DNA from 3 places in the Ewingella allii genome. Region 2 is predicted to be linked to each of the others. Evidence: predicted binding sites of a transcription regulator. Region 2 holds the regulator's gene; each other region holds the start of a gene.
The links. Region 2 encodes sigma-54, which starts transcription at its own class of promoters, with help from an activator protein. Its sites were predicted from a motif close to GTTGGCACANNTTTCGCTNT; they were not measured.

Region 1 (2,271 bases), on a different contig from region 2:
GCCCACCATGTATGCACCCACCAGGCCAGCAACGGCGGCGTTGATGTGTACAACGGTACCGCCCGCGAAGTCCAGCGCACCATCAGCCGCCAGGAAACCGCCCGCCCACACCATGTGTGCGATTGGCAGGTAAGAGAAGGTCAGCCAAATCACGGTGAAAATCAGGACAGCCGAGAAGCGCACGCGCTCTGCCAGGCCGCCCACCACCAGCGCCACGGTAATACAGGCGAAGGAGCATTGGAACGCCACGTGGATCAACTGTGAGAAGGTGCCGGTGACGGAATCAAGGCCGATGCCTTTCAGCATGACGTTGCTGAAGCCACCAAACACGGCATTGCCTTCGCTGAACGCGACGCTGTAGCCGTAAAGCATCCAGAGTACGCAAACCAGTGCGAAGGTCACGATGACCTGAGTCAGCATAGACAAGACGTTTTTGGAACGCAGTAAGCCGCCGTAAAATAGCGCCACGCCCGGCACCGTCATGAACAGTACCAGCGCGGTACAGATCATCATGAAGGCGTTATCAGCGCCGTTAGCCACCGCAGGTGCAGCAGCCATGGCAATCGATGGCAACAGGGCAGTTGCACCAAGCCCCATCATCGCGAGAAGTTTTTTCATTGTTAACCCACCCCGTTTCTCAAAAACTGCTGTCTTAAAAAGTGATTAAAGTAATAAGGCCGAAATTACAGTGCTGCTTCGTCGGTTTCGCCGGTACGGATGCGAATAACGCGTTGCAATTCAGCTACAAAAATTTTGCCATCGCCGATCTTGCCGGTGTAGGCCGCTTTGCTAATCACGTCGATCACTTCATCGAGCTGATCGTCGGCAATCGCAATATCGATTTTTACTTTTGGCAGGAAGTTAACGCTGTACTCCGCGCCGCGATATAACTCTGCGTGTCCTTTCTGGCGACCGAAACCTTTGACTTCCGTCACGGTCAGGCCTTGAATTCCTACAGCTGACAGTGCTTCACGCACGTCTTCCAACTTAAAAGGTTTGATCACCACAGTAACCAGCTTCATGTTGCCACTCCTCGAATTAAGAGCCTGCCGCGAGAGGACTCTCGCCGATACGAAAGGGATAAAGCAAAGGCTGTGCCAGAGTTGTTTGCGAGCTGAGATCTGACGTTTTGTGGCTTAAAGACGGGATTTCGGAATAGTCGCAGCAGGTGCGAGGCTCAAAATGGTGCAAATAGACCAGCCTCTCGCGCACTGTTTAAGTGCGCGACGCTATTTTTCAGTGCAAGGGAAATTTGACCTAAAGAAAGGCTGCATGAAGTTGGTGCAACGGCAAAGGGCAAAGCTTGAGAAATAAGAGAGAAGAGAGGCGCGGTGACCCGAGGCCGTCAGGTCACCGCGAGAGGCTTAGCCGTTTTCAGCGACCGGCTGCTCGTGTTGCGAAGAGGCGAGCTCCTCGCCCACCAGCTGCAACTGATACATTTGATAATAACGGCCTTTTTCGGCTAACAGTTGGAGATGGTTACCCTGCTCCACCGCCTGCCCACGATGCAGCACCAGAATGTTATCGGCATCTACAATGGTGGAAAGACGGTGGGCGATGACTACCAGCGTGGTCTGCTGGCGAATAGCCCGCAGCGCGCGCTGAATCGCCTGTTCCGTGCCGGAGTCGATATTGGCGGTTGCCTCGTCAAGGATCAAAATTTCTGGCGCTTGCACCAGAACGCGCGCCATGGCTAACAGCTGCTTCTGCCCCACCGACAAATTGTTCCCCTGCTCGCCGAGACGGGTGTTGATACCATCCGGCATCGCGCGTATCAGCGGCGCAAGCTGCACCACTTCCAACGCGTGCCACACCTGCTCCTCATCGATGTCGCGGCCCAACGTGACGTTGGCAAAAACCGATTCCGCCAGTACCACCGGGTCCTGCTGCACCATGGCGATGCCTTTGCGCAAGCTGGTGTGGGAAAGCTCAGACAGCGGGCGACCGTCCACGCGGATCTCCCCCTGATTCACCGGGTAATAGCCCATCAGCAAGTTGGCTAAAGTGCTTTTACCACTGCCGGTGTGCCCAACCAGCGCAGCAAAGCCGCGCGAAGGCACCTGCAAGGAGATATTCTCCAGCACCCATTTATCCGGGCGATAGGCGAAGCTGACATTACGAATATCAATCTCGCCGCTGCACAGCGGCTTGTCGTCGCTGCCGTACTGCTGCTGGGTACGATCCATCAAATCAAAAATGCGCTCCCCGGCCACCACGGCTTGCTGGTAGATAGACTGCTGCGAGGTCAGCGCAATTAACGGCTCGTTTAAA
Region 2 (2,271 bases):
ACAGCGGGCTGGGGGTATTAATTACCGACCACAACGTTCGTGAAACGCTGGATGTCTGTGAGCGCGCTTACATCGTCAGTCAGGGCAAGCTTATCGCTCATGGTACTCCGACAGATATTCTGGAAGATGAACAAGTGAAACGCGTTTATCTCGGCAATGAGTTCCGTCTGTAATCACCGATTCTGCCCGCTTTCATTCGCGTTGAGTGACGGCGGGTAGTTCAGTTCAGGAAGTAAAGCCAAGATATGAAGCAAGGTTTGCAGCTCAGATTTAGCCAGCAATTGGCCATGACACCTCAGCTACAGCAGGCTATTCGCCTGTTGCAGCTATCAACGCTTGAGCTCCAACAGGAGATCCAACTGGCGCTGGAAAGCAACCCGCTGTTGGAGCAAACCGATCTGCATGATGAAATTGATTCCGTCGAAGCCACGGCCAGTGAAGGCTTAGATACGCGTGAAGCCCTTGAGCAGAAAGATATGCCCGAGGAGCTGCCGCTCGACGCCACGTGGGATGAGATTTACACCGCAGGAACGCCGTCAGGCACTGGTAATGACTACAGTGATGACGAGTTGCCAATCTATCAGGGCGAAACCACCCAAACGCTGCAAGATTACCTCATGTGGCAAGTGGAACTGACCCCCTTCACCGACACCGATGCCGCCATTGCCACCTCTATCGTCGACGCCGTTGACGACACCGGCTACCTCACCGTCTCGCTGGAAGATATCCTTGAAAGCATGGGCGATGAAGAGATAAGCATGGATGAGGTTGAAGCCGTGCTTAAGCGCGTTCAACGCTTTGATCCGGTGGGGGTTGCCGCACGCGACCTGCGCGACTGCCTGCTGATCCAGCTATCGCAATACGTGGCGGAAACGCCTTTTCTGGCCGAAGCTAAATTGATCGTCAGTGAACATCTGGATCTGCTCGCCAATCATGATTTTCGCGCACTTATGCGTTCGACCCGCTTAAAAGAAGATACACTTAAATGTGCGATGCAGCTGATCCAGTCGCTCGATCCGCGCCCAGGGCAGTCGATCAACACCGGAGAATCTGAGTATGTGATCCCCGACGTGCTGGTGCGCAAAGTGTCGAACGTCTGGACCGTCGAGTTGAATTCAGACAGCATTCCACGCCTGAAGATTAACCAGCAGTATGCCGCGATGGGCAACTCAACGCGCAGTGACAGCGACGGGCAGTTCATACGCAGTAATTTGCAGGAAGCCAAGTGGCTGATTAAGAGCCTCGAAAGCCGCAACGACACGCTGTTAAAAGTGACGCGCTGCATTGTCGAGCAGCAGCAGGCGTTCTTTGAATCAGGCGAAGAATTTATGAAACCTATGGTGTTGGCAGACATCGCCAGCGCCGTGGATATGCACGAATCGACCATATCGCGCGTGACCACGCAGAAGTTCCTGCACAGTCCGCGCGGTATCTTCGAACTAAAATATTTCTTCTCCAGCCATGTCAGTACTGACAGCGGAGGCGAGGCATCATCTACCGCCATTAGGGCGCTGGTGAAGAAATTAATCGCGGCGGAAAACCCTGTCAAACCGTTAAGTGACAGCAAGTTAGCCACCATGCTCTCTGATCAAGGGATCATGGTCGCGCGCCGCACAGTAGCGAAATACCGAGAGTCTTTGTCCATCCCGCCTTCAAACCAACGTAAACAGTTAGTTTGACCTCAACAGAGAAGGAAGACATTATGCAGCTCAACATTACCGGACACCACATCGAGATCACGGAACCTATCAGAGAATTTGTTACGACAAAATTTGCCAAACTTGAGCAATATTTTGATCGAATAAATCAGGTATACGTGGTGTTGAGCGTTGAAAAAGTGCAGAAAAAGGCGGAAGCCACGCTGCATGTGAATGGAGGCGAGTTGCACGCCACCTCGGATCATCAGGATATGTATGCAGCCGTCGATCTCCTGATTGATAAGCTGGCTCGCCAGCTCAATAAGCATAAAGATAAACTGAAACAGCACTAGCACCCACATAGTCTCTATGCACTACGGACCTTGAGTATCGGCTCGCGACCTTCTGGCAGCGAGCCGAACTGTCATTTAGGGTAAAAGAGCCTGTCCGGTGTCAGAGCGAAAAAGTGAATGATGAAATGATTAACGATATAGCCATGCAGTTAACGTCGGTCCTTAATGCCGAGTGCACCAAAAGCGGCGTTCACTGCGCCAGTAAGAAACGCGCGCTGGAAATCATCAGCGAACTCGCCGCCAAGCAGCTCAATCTGGCGCCACAGGTTATTTTTGACGCC
Region 3 (2,271 bases), on a different contig from region 2:
GGAACCACCAGATACCAGGTAAAGAATTGGACGATCAGGGGTACGTTACGAAACAGCTCAACGTAGCAAGTACCGATACCCGAGAGGAAACGGTTAGGGACGGTACGCAAGATACCGAACAGAGAGCCGACAAAGAAAGCGATAACCCAGGCACACAGTGACAGTGCGACGGTGACCTGAAATCCATTCCAAATCCACCCAAGATAAGTGGTATTCCCGAAGGGGGCTTGTTGCAGAAAAATGCCCCAGTTCCAATCTATAGACATAAAAACTCCATAATGCGCGCGAACGCAACCCTACTGAGTGATGACGAACCAATCCCATGCTGAGTGACGCAAAAAATGCGAGGTGGGGAACGACCACCCCGCATTCCGGTCTTGCTGCCTTTTCAGGCTGTCATCACAAGGCTGGTGGGCCAGCCCTTTATTTCCCCGCGGCAATTGGTAAATCACGTTGGGGCCTTCCCGTCTGTCTTATTATCTGACTAAGAAACTTACAGCGCTTTGTCGTTAGGCGCTTTGAACAGAGCTTGCATGTCGTCTGACAGTTCGAAGTTCATGTTCAGGTTCTTTGGTGGAATAGGCTGCTTGAACCATTTATCAAACCACTTGGCGGCTTCGCCCGAGGTCTGGGTTTTAGCGATGGTGTCATCGACCAGCGTTTTAAAGCCGGCGTCATCTTTACGCAGCATACAGCCGTAAGCTTCTTTGGATTGAGGCGTGCCGACGATGGTCCAGTCATCAGGCTTTTTAGCTTTAGCACGTTCGCCAGCCAGCAGAGCATCGTCCATCATGAACGCCACTGCGCGGCCGGTTTCCAGCGTACGGAAGGAGTCACCGTGGTCTTTTGCGCTGATGATGCGCATGCCCAGTTTCTTCTCTTCGTTCAGCTTGTTGAGCAGGATTTCAGAGGTAGTCCCTGAAGTCACCACCACGGTTTTGCCTTTCAGGTCATCGAAATCTTTAATGTCAGACCCTTTTTTCACCAGCAGGCGGGTGCCGATGATGAAGATAGTGTCGGAGAAAGCCGCTTGTTGCTGGCGCTCTGCGTTGTTAGTGGTCGAGCCACACTCAAAATCGTAGGTGCCGTTTTGCAGCAAAGGAATACGGTTTTGCGAGGTGATTGGCATCAATTTGACTTGCAGATTAGGCAAGTTCAGCTTTTTCTTCACCGCCTCAACGATAGCGTTGGAGTAGTCCTGAGAGTAACCCACCACTTTTTGATTATTATCGTAATAAGAAAATGGCACAGAAGACTCACGGTGACCGACAACGATAACGCCGTTATCTTTGATTTTCTTCAGGGTACCGTTCAGGTCTTCTGCATGGGCTACGCTACTTGCTGCCAGGCCTGCCAGCAGTACCGATAACGCCAATTTGCGCATTTGCATTGTCCAACTCCTTTGCTGTCGTTAAAGATCCACACCGAGGGATCAGGAAGCACTTATGAATCGTAAAGCTCATAGCCAATTCGAACTTACTCAGCATCGAAAATAGCTGAATGTGAAGATAATGAAACCACAATGTTTCTTTTTTGAGACGAGACACGCACCAAATCAATGCAAGAAAACATTCATGCACCGCGTATGAGTATGTTTTTTAAACGTTTGGTTCCACTATGGTGCACCGTCTTAGTAAAAATAAGTAAAAGCATAGCTTTCATAGAGATAAAGCAATAAACGTGCCAGTGGGGTAATGATTAGGAGAATTTATGGCAAAAAAAACGGGCGCCGTTTGGCACCCGTAGAGGAGGGATTGCGAAGCTTATTGGCGTTTATGCCGCTGATTCAAGAACAGCGAGATGCCCGCCAGCAGCAGCGTGAGGATCCACGTCGGCCACCAGCCAAAGCGTGCATATGGCGTAATGCCGGTGGTTGGCGTCACTTCCACATTCAGCACCTGACGAGTAAATTGCGGCAATTCAGCAATCATATCGCCATTGGCGTCTACCGCCGCGGTCACGCCATTGTTGGTACTACGCAGCAGAGGTCGGCCCAATTCCAAGGCGCGCATGCGGGCCATTTGGAAGTGCTGCCACGGACCGATTGAGTGACCGAACCAGGCATCATTAGAGATCGTCAGCAGGAAATCAGTATCAGGCTGGAAGTTATCCCGCACTTGCTCGCCAAAGACGATTTCATAACAGATGGCGGTGGTCAGATTCATCCCGCTAACCATCAGCGGCTTCTGCACATAGGCGCCGCTGCTCAGACCGGACATTGGCAGGTCAAAGAACGGGGCTAACGGGCGCAGAATGGCCTCCAGCGGAACA

Region 1: glnK (P-II family nitrogen regulator) is a predicted target of sigma-54. The motif match lies at 1,083-1,102, and genes of this name have one in related genera.
Region 3: SBO83_RS01150 (amino acid ABC transporter substrate-binding protein) is a predicted target of sigma-54. The motif match lies at 1,669-1,688, and genes of this name have one in related genera.

Annotation. Positions count from the first base shown of each region.
Region 1 is NZ_JAWUDN010000002.1:264,811-267,081, forward strand. Features, by position in the region: gene amtB (ammonium transporter AmtB) at 1-618, opposite strand, end outside; gene glnK (P-II family nitrogen regulator) at 684-1,022, opposite strand; gene SBO83_RS07975 (SmdB family multidrug efflux ABC transporter permease/ATP-binding protein) at 1,365-2,271, opposite strand, start outside.
Region 2 is NZ_JAWUDN010000008.1:196,687-198,957, reverse strand. Features, by position in the region: gene lptB (LPS export ABC transporter ATP-binding protein) at 1-173, shown strand, start outside; gene rpoN (RNA polymerase factor sigma-54) at 246-1,679, shown strand; gene hpf (ribosome hibernation promoting factor) at 1,703-1,990, shown strand; gene ptsN (PTS IIA-like nitrogen regulatory protein PtsN) at 2,104-2,271, shown strand, end outside.
Region 3 is NZ_JAWUDN010000001.1:243,619-245,889, forward strand. Features, by position in the region: gene SBO83_RS01145 (amino acid ABC transporter permease) at 1-266, opposite strand, end outside; gene SBO83_RS01150 (amino acid ABC transporter substrate-binding protein) at 494-1,390, opposite strand; gene lnt (apolipoprotein N-acyltransferase) at 1,764-2,271, opposite strand, start outside.